Fibrella aestuarina BUZ 2: one gene and its partner. The protein of the gene in region 2 interacts with the protein of the main gene of each other region in a pairwise test. Links are inferred from orthologs where the notes say so. Each region holds a gene or a part of one and is shown on either strand. Other genes may lie near its edges.

Evidence for each region.
Region 1: the proteins of sucC (region 2) and sucD interact in binary tests that used the Escherichia coli proteins (3 or more experiments, as listed by UniProt). The link is inferred for Fibrella aestuarina BUZ 2 from one-to-one orthologs.

The regions. Positions count from the first base shown.
Region 1 is NC_020054.1:2,379,902-2,385,460, reverse strand. What follows is about bases 2,584-5,559. They hold sucD (succinate--CoA ligase subunit alpha), read right to left. Parts: upstream 4,522-5,559; coding sequence 3,646-4,521; downstream 2,584-3,645. Other genes in these bases: FAES_RS09770 (DNA topoisomerase IB), read left to right, coding at 5,279-5,559; FAES_RS09775 (DUF6962 family protein), read left to right, coding at 4,616-5,197; FAES_RS09785 (DUF4271 domain-containing protein), read right to left, coding at 2,584-3,448. Outside these bases: porK (T9SS ring complex lipoprotein PorK/GldK), read right to left, coding at 1-177; FAES_RS09795 (PorP/SprF family type IX secretion system membrane protein), read right to left, coding at 422-1,384; FAES_RS09790 (uroporphyrinogen-III synthase), read right to left, coding at 1,529-2,314; more of FAES_RS09785, read right to left, coding at 2,387-2,583. UniProt on the Escherichia coli protein: Succinyl-CoA synthetase functions in the citric acid cycle (TCA), coupling the hydrolysis of succinyl-CoA to the synthesis of either ATP or GTP and thus represents the only step of substrate-level phosphorylation in the TCA.
Region 2 is NC_020054.1:6,190,053-6,198,005, forward strand. The notes cover bases 2,031-4,816. They hold sucC (ADP-forming succinate--CoA ligase subunit beta), read right to left. Parts: upstream 4,140-4,816; coding sequence 2,922-4,139; downstream 2,031-2,921. Other genes in these bases: FAES_RS25650 (M48 family metallopeptidase), read left to right, coding at 2,031-2,781; FAES_RS25660 (ABC transporter ATP-binding protein), read left to right, coding at 4,292-4,816. Outside these bases: FAES_RS25635 (M23 family metallopeptidase), read right to left, coding at 1-216; FAES_RS25640 (glycosyltransferase family 2 protein), read right to left, coding at 308-1,018; FAES_RS25645 (fumarylacetoacetate hydrolase family protein), read right to left, coding at 1,102-1,713; more of FAES_RS25650, read left to right, coding at 1,963-2,030; more of FAES_RS25660, read left to right, coding at 4,817-4,957; mce (methylmalonyl-CoA epimerase), read right to left, coding at 5,264-5,680; FAES_RS25670 (HesB/IscA family protein), read left to right, coding at 5,793-6,119; FAES_RS25675 (sensor histidine kinase), read left to right, coding at 6,233-7,069; FAES_RS25680 (response regulator transcription factor), read left to right, coding at 7,082-7,738; FAES_RS25685 (hypothetical protein), read left to right, coding at 7,837-7,953. UniProt on the Escherichia coli protein: Succinyl-CoA synthetase functions in the citric acid cycle (TCA), coupling the hydrolysis of succinyl-CoA to the synthesis of either ATP or GTP and thus represents the only step of substrate-level phosphorylation in the TCA.

The DNA.
Region 1 (5,559 bases), 3.8 Mb from region 2 along the record:
CATGCCGTATGGGGTTGTCTGCCGATAACCAGGACGCGATTTAGCCACGATTTCACCGTTTGCTACGCCCACGTCACTACCTTTCCCACCTCCCATTTTTGATTTTAAAAAGCCACAGCTCTGTAAAATCAACACTGTTGCCACAACCAACGCACCCCGGAGTGTTAGTGCAGGCATTCGGTTCGATTCCATATTTGTATAAAGCATAAAACTTGTGCAAGACTCAGCGATAGAACGAAAATCCGTTCTGTTATTGTATACCCTCCTTTTTTTCCGAAAAAGCTCATTTGAGGCTTCAAAAGCAGCGAATTAAACGAGGGAAGGTCAAAATTAAGGGGATGGATGCAAAGTGCCTAACAAGAATAAAGCCAATTTGTCTATCCAGATGTAGCGAGAAGCGATTTTTTGGTACGTCACGGCATTAATACCGGAAGCGCGGCGTCCGGATAATGGGCTTCTTGTTGGTGCTTGGCGCCGGTAAGGCATAGCTCAGCATCAGCTCGTACGACGCCGGGTTCTTAGCCTGCGTACCGAATGCCACGGCGTCGTAGGCCAGCCCAAATCGTAGTGCATTATTGGCCAGCATATTCAGCCCCGCCATGACCGTGATCGACTCCTGCACCCGGTAACTCAACCCGGCAAAATAGCGGCCATTATAGGTAGCCAGCAGGTTGGCGTCGAGCGACGAAGCCTGCGGCCCCGGCTCGGTGCTGTATTTGTACAGAATCGACGGCTGCAGGTCAATCTCGTAGGTCAGCCCCAGCCGATACCCTGCCGACAGATAGGCCGTGCGCGACAGCGGGTTGATCGCCCGGTCGGTACCCAGCTTGTAGGCTGGTGAATTGATGTGGAAGAGACTCGCCCCAATCCAGTAGTCGACCGTGTTATAATAGATACCGGCGCTGATATCAGGCTGCATCTGCGAGTAAATCCCGGTTGGCACCAGCGGGTCGTTCGGATCGTTGATGATTGCGCCCGTGTAATCGATTCGTTTGTTGAACAGCCCGGCCTGTACACCCACCGCCAACGTACCTGACTTTAGGGGTAAGCGATACGCGTAGGCCAGTTGGAACGATTGATTGCTGATCGGGCCAAGCTGATCGTTGAAGGCATAGATACCTACGCCACTGTTAAGGCGCGTGAGGGGTAAGCTTGCCGTGAGCAGTTGCGTGGTGGGCGAGCCGCTCGCGCCCGACGACGTCTGGTAACCGGCCCACTGTGTACGATGGATAAACTGAATGCGGGTCACCCCTTCTGACCCAACCGCTGCCGGATTGACGACTGTAGGTGTAAACGGAAATAAGCTAAACTGCGGGTCTTGCTGACCATAGGCCGACGTGGCCAGTAAACACCCACCAATAAGCACGTAGAGTTTGCGAAGCATAGAGCAAGGGATCCAAACCGATAGCGTTTTGACCAAGTAATTGATTAACGCCCGTAAACACAAAATATTGGTCAAGAAAAAGGCCGAAACCGGTAGTTTATCAGGGCTAACTACTGGTCTCGGCCTCTTAACAACCCGGTGTTGTTACGGATTGTTGGCTTTTCGAATGTAGAGGTCCAACGCGCCGGTCATCGAAGGCGCATTGGGCAGCGGCGCTTCGATATCGAGCGTCAGGCCGGCTTCCACGATCGCTTTGGCGGTGGTGGGGCCAAACGCCGCCAGCCGCGTACCATTCTGCTGATAATCAGGAAAGTTACTTTTCAACGAGGCTACCCCCGACGGGCTGAAGAACGCAATCAGATCATACTGGTTGATGTCCAAGTCGGAAAGGTCGGTTGCCACGGTTTCATACATCACGGCTTCCGTGAGGTGCAAACCGCTTGTGTCCATAAAATCAGGAATATCGTTGCTGCGGATGTTCGAGCAGGGGAACAGGAACTTCTCGGTCTTATGCTTCCGAATCAGATCGAAAAGTTCTTTAGCGGTTTTCGTGCCCGAAAAGATTTTCCGCTTCCGGATGACGATGTATTTCTGGAGGTAATTGGCCGTCTGTTCGGAGATGCAGAAATACTTCATATCGGCAGGCACCTCAATACGGCCCTCCTGGCAAATCCGGAAGAAGTGGTCGATGGCATTACGGCTGGTAAAGATGATCGCCGTGTGGTCAAGAATGTTGACCTTATTACGGCGAAAATCTTTGAAGGATACGCCCTGAATCTGAATGAACGGGCGAAAGTCGATCGTAATGTTATACTTAGAGGCTAATTCGAAATAAGGCGATTTGTCGTCGGCGGGCTTAGATTGAGTTACTAATACTTGGCTGACTTTGGTCTGGCGCTCTTCTGTGGTCTGAGTGCTGGTTTGGCTCATTAGAATCTACCTCATTAAAATCGTTCCGGTGCAAACAGGGGTGGAACCTGGCTTCCGGGGAAGCAAAACCCGTCAGACGGCAAACCGGATGCCGATGACGAGCGGTATCAATTCCACGATGCAAAGGTACGAAAATAAATAGAGATTCTTGACCGGCATCTGTCGTACCAGCGTCAGGTAAAGCCAGCCTAAACGCCCTAGGTAGTAAACGATGAAGGGGATCACTACCAAACTCGGCGATGGCTCAAAGTTGCTGCTGTAGGGGCTAATGGCAGCCGTCAGCAACAGCAGTATCGTGGTGAAAACCAGCGATGCCTCCACAATCCGGAAATAGTGCAGGCTGACGATGCTATCGAACTTATAGAGGCTACCTACGGTGGCGATCAGGGCGTACTTGCCCAGCATAAGTCCGAAAACGACCGCTGTCACCGCTAAATAACTTAATAGCAATTGGCCAAATGTTTGCCCCTGTGGCAGAAACGCACCAGCCCCAAACAGGCTGATATGCTGGCTTTGTACGTAAAGAAACAGAAAAGCCAGCCCCAGGCTTAGGTTGAGCGTAAAGGCCATAGACACGCCTCCCAATGGCCTGCTGATCAGGGACGATTCGTCGGGCGGGTCGAGTCTGACCAGATTCAGCGGGCTGTAGTACGTCAGGAAACCGCGCCGGAAAAAGGTATAAAGAAACGCGTGGCTCGCCAGCAGGAATAGCAGACCGACACTGAAGAAATCGATGAAGCCCGACAAGGGTCGGGGGCGAACGCTCAACAGATCGTCGTTGAGCCGGATGGTCTGTTGCGACATGGCCCGTGCGTGGCCAATCAGCAATTGCCAGTTGTTGACCACAGCCGGTCCATAGAGCGTGATGAATACCTGCGGCTTTCGGTAGAGCCGGTGCAGGCTATCGATGTCGAGCACGACCCACTGCCCCGCCGGGCACTTCCGGCGCAGCGCCGCGTCGACAAACAGAAAGCCATCTTGTTTACTTTGGATCAACAGCTTGTACCGGCGGTTGCTTTCCAGATCCACAAACGCGCTAACGGCTTGCTCGTCGGCATGTTGCTCCAGAATAAACGGGACGTAGGCTTTAAACGCTTCATCGTATACGACGAAGTCATTCTGGAAATCGTGCACCGGAAAGAAACCGTTTGCGGGCCCGACTCCCTCCTGCCGTCCCTGGGCAATTACGGGTTGCGTAAAAACACGAACGAGTGAAAGAACGAGCCAGACAATAACAAGGCGAACGTACCTGTCTTGGGTAAGACCACGTAGTTGCCCCCTGTTCATTCGCCAAAGTCGCTCTTTCACTCGTTCTGTCTTTCAGGCTTTGTTTATTGCCCTAGTGCCTTCAACATGGTATCGCCGATGAGCGCGGGCGACTCAACCACGTGAATGCCGCACTCGCGCATGATGGCCATTTTGGCCGCTGCGGTGTCGTCGGCACCGCCTACGATGGCACCAGCATGGCCCATGCGGCGGCCTTTGGGAGCGGTTTGGCCAGCAATGAAGCCAACCACGGGCTTGCGGTTGCCGTCAGCTTTAATCCAGCGGGCCGCCTCAGCTTCCATACCCCCACCGATTTCGCCGATCATCACGATGGCTTCCGTTTCGGGGTCGTTCATCAGCAGTTCAACCGCTTCTTTGGTCGTGGTACCGATGATGGGGTCACCGCCGATACCGATGGCGGTTGTCTGGCCCAGACCGGCTTTGGTCAGCTGGTCAACGGCTTCGTAGGTCAACGTACCTGACTTCGATACGATGCCCACTTTCCCTTTCTTGAAAATAAAGCCGGGCATAATCCCCACTTTGCATTCCTCGGCCGTCATTACGCCGGGGCAGTTCGGACCAATCAGGCGTACGTCGCGGTCGCGCAGGTAGGCTTTCACGGCCACCATGTCTTCGGTTGGGATCCCTTCCGTAATGCAGATGATAACCTTGATACCCGCGTCAGCGGCTTCCATGATCGCATCGGCCGCAAAGGCAGGCGGTACGAAGATGATCGACGTGTCGGCACCGGCTTTTTCCACCGCTTCGTACACCGTATTGAACACGGGCTTGTCGAGGTGCGTCTGGCCGCCTTTGCCTGGCGTCACGCCGCCCACCACATTGGTGCCGTATTCAATCATCTGCTGGGCGTGGAAACTGCCTTCCGAGCCGGTGAAGCCCTGTACGATAACTTTTGAGTTCTTGTTGACTAATACGCTCATTGCTTTTTTTGAATCGTGGTCAATGCCCGTCGCGTGGACGCCTTATTTTGCTTAAAGTGGGGCAAAAGTAGACCGAAAAACGTTATCTTCCGATATGATTCTTTCGCACATGATCTCCGACGCGGTGCTGGCTGGCGTGGGTTTCTGGGTCTTTGTTACCTGCTTTCAAGGTGTTCCTTTTTACAGCCGTTTGCTTTGGGGTTTCTTCTTTTCCACCATCTCACTGGCCGCCCTCACCGGGGTTTTCACCTTCGCCGGCCTCGCCGATTTGGAGCCGTTGCACGAATCATTGACACTATTGGCGGGCAGCATGGGGGTTGTGTGCATCGTCGTGGCCGTTTATACGGCTGTGCTGAAACGGCCCGCCTCACAGCTTTCCTTTAGTCTGACCGCCCTGATCGGGATGGCCCTTTTTATTGCCCTGCTGGTTTCACCCCGGTTTGGCGTGTTTGCGCCCGTTCTCTCGTCGTTGGGCATGTTGCTGGTGATGATTCTGTCGGTATTTGGCCTTCGGCAACGCCTGCCGGGCATGGGCTGGCTCATTGTGGCCGTTATGTTGATGGCGCTGGCCACCAAAGTGACGAGCTTCAGCCTGCCCATTCACCCTACCGACACCTATCATTACCTGATCGCGCTGGCGTTGCTTTGTTTCGGCAAGGCAGGTAAACAATTGTAAGAAGGTCGCCTATTTAGTACTTACCAAAACCCCGCTCCTACTCTGACGGTTGTTGCTACATCCTAGTTACTCAACAACCTAATGAACCCATCAACAGGCCAATCCGATGCCGTGCAACTGGCCAGAGCCGCCAAGCTGGTTTACGTAAACGATACCATGCCGGGCATTGCGCGGCGGCAAAACGGCAATCGGTACGAATACCTCGACCCCAAAGGCTCGCCTATCGACGACGACGCCACGCTGGAACGAATCCGGCGGCTGGCCTTGCCGCCCGCCTACCAGCACGTCTGGATTTGCCCCCGGCCGAACGGCCACTTGCAGGCCACCGGCATCGACGCCAAAGGGCGAAAACAGTACCGCTA
Region 2 (7,953 bases):
GATGTCGAGCCCCGCGTGAAAGTGATTGCCCCGCAGGTCGCCCATGCCGCCCGACAGCGAACCGGCTTGCCCCGGATTGATCGGAAACGCCAGATAACCCGGCTGAATCAACGGACTGGAGGGCTTTTTCGATTGGGCGAATACGGCGGTGATTCCCAGCCAACTCAGCAGCAATACAGTACGAACGATCACTCGAGAAGGGTATTTTACAGACAAGAAGCACCATCAGCCGCAGTTGTAGCGTCGACGGCGTCTTTGCCCGGTTGTGCTTTATTTTCCGCCGTTGGTGGTCAACGGCTTTGATAGGCTAACGAAATAAGCCGTACCGAATGATGCAGTAGATGGCCCGGAAACCATCCTGCCAGTTGATTTTTTTACCTTCGGCGTAGGTACGTCCGTAATACGAAATACCCACTTCGTAGAACCGGATGTTCTTGATACGAGCGAGTTTGGCCGTGACTTCCGGCTCAAAACCAAACCGCTTTTCGAGCAAGGGCATCGACTGCACCATGTCGGTCCGGATCAGCTTGTAGCAGGTTTCCATGTCGGTCAGGTTCAGGTTGTTGAACGCGTTGCTCAGCATGGTCAGGATCTTGTTGCCGATCGAATGCCAGAAAAACAGAATCCGGTGGGGACGCCCGCCCATAAACCGCGAGCCATAGACCACATCGGCGACACCCGCCAGCACGGGCTTCAGCAAGATGTTGAATTCGTCGGGGTCATACTCTAAATCGGCATCCTGCACGATCAGGTAGTCGCCCGTAGCCTGCCGAATGGCGGTGTGAATAGCGCCCCCCTTGCCCTGGTTGACCTCGTGCCGAAAATAGCGCACATCGACTCCCGGATTAGCCGCCTGAAACGCCCGGATGCGCGCTTCGGTCTGATCCGTCGAGCAGTCGTTAACCACGATAATTTCTTTGGTCACCTGACCCGCCAACGCAACGTCGGCCACGCGCCGCAAAATGCCTTCGACGGTGCGCTCTTCGTTATAAGCCGGGATTAGTATGGATAGCTTCAAGCAGTGTAGTCTGGTTTATAGGCATACGCCCCGCGGTTAGTCACACAGCCAGCGTTGCTGGTGTGTAACCGACCACCTGGTGATTATTTCACGTCAAAGTTGAGCAGTTCGCGGCCTTCAAGGCTAGCCACCAGCCGGTCACCGACCTGCACCGGCCCAACACCTTTGGGCGTTCCGGTGAAAATGAGGTCACCGGTTTGCAGGGTAAAGTAGCGCGAGACAAACGCGATGAGGTAATCGATTTTGAACAGCATCAGGCTCGTATTGCCCTGCTGCCGGGTTTCGCCGTTGACATCAAGCTGAAAGTTGATGTTCTGAATATCGGCAAATTCGCTTTTCGGCACAAAGCCCGAGATGGGTGCCGAACCGTTGAACCCCTTAGCCAGGTCCCAGGGAAGCCCCTTAGCTTTGAGCTTACTCTGGATGTCGCGGGCGGTAAAATCGATTCCGAGCCCGATCTCGTCGTAGTATTTGTGCGCAAACCGTTCTTCGATGCGCTTGCCCATCTTGCTGATCCGTACGACCACTTCCAACTCGTGGTGCACATCCTGCGAAAAATCGGGGTAATAAAAAGGCTCGTTGTTCCGTAGAATGGCTGTGTCGGGCTTGGTGAAAATGACGGGGTCGTCGGGCTGTTCGTTGTTCAGTTCCCGGATGTGTTCGACGTAATTGCGGCCAACGGCAATGATCTTCATGCAGACGTTCCCCTATACGGTAAGGGCTATTAAACAAATGGACTCGCCACAAATCTAAGGGATAAACGCGGCGTAACCACGCGTAACGCATTTTGGCCAGTAAACGGTCCCAACGAATCGGCCACCAGGAGGCGGTTGAGGTTAAAATTGGGTTACAAATTTTCCCGTTGCGTGCATTGCTAAAACAAAGCGCGTCTTAAGCAAGTCCTTATGGGGCAATTAAATACGACGAACATATCCCTACACACGATGAAACGTACATTCCTGGGCTTTGTCCTGCTCACTGTCGCCTTTGCCTGCGCGAAGGTGCCGCTTACCAACCGTAAGCAGATTTTGCTAGTCCCCAACGATCAGATGCTCCAACTGAGCGCTACCGAGTACAAAAGTTTTCTGGATACGAGCCAAGTTATCAACAGCACGGCCGACGCGCAGATGGTCAATCGGGTGGGCGACCGGATCCGGCGGGCCGTTGAGTCTTACATGAACCAGAACGGCTACGCTCAGCGCCTCGAAGGGTTTAACTGGGAGTATCACCTCGTGCAGGATCGGCAGGTAAACGCCTGGTGCATGCCGGGGGGTAAAATTGTGGTGTACTCGGGCATTCTGCCCTACACGCAAAATGAGGCGGGGTTGGCCACCGTACTGGGCCACGAAGTATCCCACGCTGTAGCCGAGCATGGCAACGAACGGATGAGCGAAGGGCTGGTAGCCAATGGGCTGCTTCAAGCCGGACAGGTGGTTACGGGTATCGCAACAGCCAACAAGACCCCTCAGGTACAGGCGCTCTTCCAGCAAGCTATTGGCACGGGCGGGCCGCTTGCCTACCAGTTCTTCGGCGCACTACCACACAGCCGCCGTCAGGAATCAGAGGCCGATCATCTGGGCCTGATTTTTATGGCTATGGCTGGTTATGACCCCAATGAGGCCATCTCGTTCTGGAGCCGGATGGCCAAAGCCAGCGCCGGGCGCGCCCCTGCCGAGTTCTTCTCCGATCACCCGTCTGACGAGCGCCGGATCGCCGACCTGCAAAAGCTGCTGCCCGACGCCATGAAGTATTATAAGCGATAGGCTTATCTAGCCTGGAAAGTCTGTAAGAAAAGAAGTCCGTAGTCTGGAAAGTCAATTGGTTTGTACAGCGCAAGCAATACAACATTGACTTTCCAGACTACGGACTTCTTTTCTTACAGACTTTCCAGGCTAGATAAGCCTTACAGCGCTGCTACTACCTGCCGAACTTTCTCGGCGGCTTCTTTCAGTTCAACGGCCGACTGCACTTTCAGCCCCGACTCGTCGATGATCTTGGCACCTTCGGCCGCGTTGGTACCCTGCAACCGGACAATGATCGGTACCGGGATGTCGCCGATGGCTTTGTAGGCTTCCACAACGCCCGTAGCTACGCGGTCGCAGCGAACGATACCGCCGAAGATGTTGATCAGGATGGCCTTCACGTTCGGGTCTTTCAGGATGATCCGGAAGCCCGCTTCCACCGTCTTGGCGTTGGCGCCACCCCCTACGTCGAGGAAGTTGGCCGGCTCACCACCCGACAGTTTGATGATGTCCATGGTGGCCATCGCCAGCCCGGCGCCGTTTACCATGCAACCCACGTTCCCGTCGAGTTTCACGTAGTTGAGGTCATTGGCCGACGCTTCTACTTCGAGCGGATCTTCTTCCGTTACGTCGCGGTAGCTGGCCAGATCGGGGTGACGGTACAGGGCGTTGTCGTCGATGTTTACTTTGGCATCGACCGCCATAATTTTATTGTCTGACGTTTTAAGAACGGGGTTGATCTCGAACATCGACGCGTCGGTATCCACGTAAGCTTTATAGAGCGAGGTCACGAATTTGACCATCTCTTTGAAGGCTTCGCCGGTCATGCCCAGGCCAAACGCAATTTTGCGGGCCTGAAACGGTTGCAGGCCAACCGCCGGATCGATCCATTCTTTTACGATTTTCTCGGGTGTTTTTTCGGCTACCTCTTCAATGTCCATACCACCTTCGGTGCTGGCCATGATCACGTTGCAGGCTTTCGAACGATCGAGCAGAATGCCCAGATACATTTCTTTCGGCTCGGTTTCGCCAGGGTAGAATACGTCCTGTGCGACCAGCACTTTGTTCACTTTCTTGCCTTCGGGGCCGGTTTGGTGCGTAACCAGTACGTTGCCGATCAGGTTTTTAGCAATATCGCGCACCTCGTCGACCGATTTGGCCAGGGCTACACCGCGTTGCTCGCCGCCTTTGACTTTTCCTTTCCCGCGGCCTCCCGCGTGGATTTGCGACTTCACGACCACAAACTTCGAGTTTGTCTGAGCCATGATCTGCTTCGCCGCTTCAACGGCCTTCTCGGGCGACTCCGCCACGATGCCTTCCTGAATCCGAACGCCGTAGCGCTTCAATATTTCTTTACCCTGATATTCGTGGATGTTCATACGGACAGCAACACGCGTTAATTTTGGGCCGCAAGTTAAAACGAAAAAGAGTTTTCAGTTTGGAGTTTTCAGTTTAGAGTTGGCTGGCGCGTCAGCATTACTCGTGCGTTCGCCAACTTCAAACTGAAAACGCTAAACTGAAAACTGGAAAAATGCCCATTCTCCACGCTACGAACCTTCGCCGGGCCTACGGGCCGCTCCCCGTCCTGAACGACGTCAGTTTATCCATCGATGCGGGCGAGGTCGTCTCGATTGTGGGGGCTTCTGGAGCGGGTAAGAGTACCCTGTTGCACATCCTGGGTACGTTGGACCGCCCCGACGGTGGTTCCGTTACCCTGGCCGGGCAGGATGTTTTTTCGTTGACCGACAAACAGCTGGCCCGCTTTCGGAATGAGCAGATCGGCTTTGTGTTCCAGTTTCACAACCTGCTGCCTGAGTTTACCGCCCTCGAAAATGTGGCGATTCCGGGCTTCATTGGGGGGCGCGATGAAAAAGCCGTGCGGCAGCGGGCCGCCGAGTTGCTTAGCCGCCTGGGCCTGGCTGACCGGCAGCAGCATTTCCCCGCTCAGCTGTCGGGAGGGGAGCAGCAGCGGGTAGCCGTAGCCCGCGCACTGATCAATCAGCCGGCCGTCGTGTTTGCCGATGAGCCCAGTGGCAACCTTGACTCCCGCAACGCCGAAGAGCTTCACCAACTGTTTTTCGACTTGCGGGATACCTTCGGCCAAACCTTCATCATCGTAACGCACAACGAAACGCTGGCTATGCTGGCCGACCGGTCGATCACGTTGCGCGATGGCCACGTTGTAAAGACCGAATAAGCCCTAATTGAGTATAAATCCGCACCCCATTGAGTGTCTTTACCCAGACACCAAGCCACCTGTTATAGTATTAAATACCCGGAAAAAGCAGTTTTAATCAATTTTTAATACAACATAGCTACTTGATAAATAACCACTTACACAGTTTACTACATGAATTTATAGGCCGACGAACCATTAATTCAGAATTGTGTTTTATACTTGTATCGAAAAGAAAAGTTTTTCATAACGTTGAGTAAATCAGAAAGCCAAGGGGGAGTCTCGCTTGGCTTTTTTGTTTGTAGCCCTGTAAGGTCGTCAAAAGCCTTACAGGGTTTCCTGTTTTATCGTCTGGCACAGTTCAACCAGTACCCCATTGGCCGTTTTGGGGTGTAGGAAACAGACAAGCTTATTGTCGGCTCCCCGCTTGGGTACGTCATTCAGCAGCGTAAATCCCGCCGCTTTCAGCCGCTCCATTTCGGCCCGGATATCATCGACCTCGAAGGCCAGATGGTGAATGCCCTCCCCCCGCTTTTCCAGGTACGTGGCAATAGGGCTATCGGGCCGGGTAGCGGCCAACAATTCGATCTTGGTCTGATTGACCTGAAAAAAAGACGTCATGACGCCTTCCGACGCGACTTCCTCGGCTTTATAGGGCTGGCTGTTGAGCAGCAGGCTAAACAGGTCATTGGAAGTGGCCAGATCGCGGACGGCGATACCGATGTGTTCGACGTTGGTAAACATAGCTGTGCAGAGTTCAGAGTGTATAGGAAGCTGACCCGGTGGGCCAAATAAGCGCGGCTCGTGAACTTTGGCCTTTCAACCTGTTGTTTTGCCTGAAACGAGCTATACAAACATGGTTACGGTAACTGAACAGGCCAAGAATAAAATTGTGGAACTACGCCAGAAAGACGGCCTTAACGATAATTACGCCATCCGGGTGGCAGTGCAGGGCGGCGGTTGCTCAGGGCTGATGTATGATCTTCAGTTCGACACGGCACAGCAACCAACCGACCATGTTGTGGAAGATAAAGGGATTCGGATCTACGTTGACCGCAAAAGTCTGCTGTATCTGGCCGGCACCGAACTCGATTTTTCGGATGGGTTGAACGGCAAAGGCTTCCAGTTTAAAAACCCCAATGCGTCACGTACCTGTGGCTGCGGAGAGAGCTTTGCTGTCTGAGGCGCACCGTTTGCATCATTTCTCAGACCGAATACTCTAAAATAGGCCACCCCGACCGTGCGGTTTAGGGGTGGTTTTTTATATTTATAAGCTGCTTAAACCCCATTTGCGCTTTGGATCTGTACATGAAGCTATACATTGCCGTTGGGTCGGCCATGTTGGTGGTGATGACGTTGTTCATCATCCTCTTCGTAGCATTCTATCAGAACCGCCAGGTACGTCACCTGCTTGCGCTCAACGAACTCCGCGAAGCCAACCGGAAGGAACTCATGGAAGCCACCTTCCAGGGTCAGGAAGCGGAACGCCGCCGCCTCGCCCGCGACCTGCACGACGAGATCGGCACGATGCTCTCGGTGACTAAGCTGAGCCTCAACCAACTGGAGCGACGACTGGCCGTGTTAGCAGAGCAGCCCATCAACGGGGGCGTTGACCGCGACGAATCGGTCGATCTGGAACTGAGCACGCAGCAGGTGCAGAAAACCCGCGCCCTGCTCGACGAAACCATGAGCAATGTGCGCCGCATCAGCCGCGATCTGGTGCCGACGACGCTGGAACGCTTTGGCCTGCTGGCCGCCATCGAAGAACTCACCGAAAAAGCCAGCACGCCCGACATCACCGTGACCCTCGAATCGCCCAGCACGCTGCAACGGCTGACCACGGCGCAGGAACTGATGTTTTACCGCATTGCACAGGAATTGCTTAATAACGCGATCAAGCACGCTTCGGCCACGCTGATCGAGGTGCAGTTTGTCTGCATCGAAGATGCCGTCAGGATGTCGGTGATTGATAATGGGCAGGGTTTTGATTACGACGACGTGGTGAAAGATCAACGCAGTGGGTTAGGTTTGCGGAATATTGAGAGTCGATTGAGCGTAGTAGACGGACATGTAACGTTCGATGTGGCGCCGGGGCGTGGTTCCCGCGTCCATGTTGAAACGCGTAGTCATTAGGCAGCCTTTATCATGGCTAACATCAAATTAGCGTTGGTCGATGACCACAATTTATTCCGGCGGGGTATTGCCTCTATTCTGGGGCAGGTAGCCGATTTTGAGCTGGTGCTGGAAGCCAGTAATGGGCAGGAGTTTATCGAAAAAATACCCCGCAAGATGCCCGACGTCGTGCTGCTCGACCTGCAAATGCCGGTGCTGGATGGCACCGCCACGGCCGATTACCTGCGTGAACATTACCCGCTCATCAAGATCATCGTGCTGACGATGCACGACGAAGACCGTATGGTGCTGCACCTGCTGGAGAAAGGCGTAAGCGGCTACTTACTAAAAGACTCCGATCCCGATGAAGTGGAGAAGGCCGTTCGAAAGGTGATGGACGAAGGGGTGTACCTCAACGAGTTTGTGTCGCGGGCCATGCTGCGGAAAATGACCAACAAAACGACGGTCGTGAAGCAGTCAACGTTGTACAACAGCAAGATTTTACTCTCGGAGCGCGAAAAAGAGGTGCTGAAACTGATTTGCGAAGGCCTTTCTACGGCTGAAATCAGCGACCGCATTTTCCTGAGTCCGCGTACGGTTGAGGGGCATCGGCTGCGCATTCTCGAAAAAACCGGCACCAAAAACACGGCCGGGATGGTCGCCTACGCCTTCAAGAACGATCTGGTGTAGACGGGGTTCCTGGCCAGTAACGGCTTACTATCAACTGGTTATAGAGGCTGGCTGGGCAAAAATGGCCCAATCAGCCTGAAAACGTAGTAATTTGCCGTATGCGTTACATATCCGCTTGTATCGTGGGGCTTGGCTCGGTAGCTCTCTTAGGCTGCACCACGCCGACGACAGAGCCCGTTAGCCTGGGCCCGGATTTTATGCCTTTGGAAACGGGT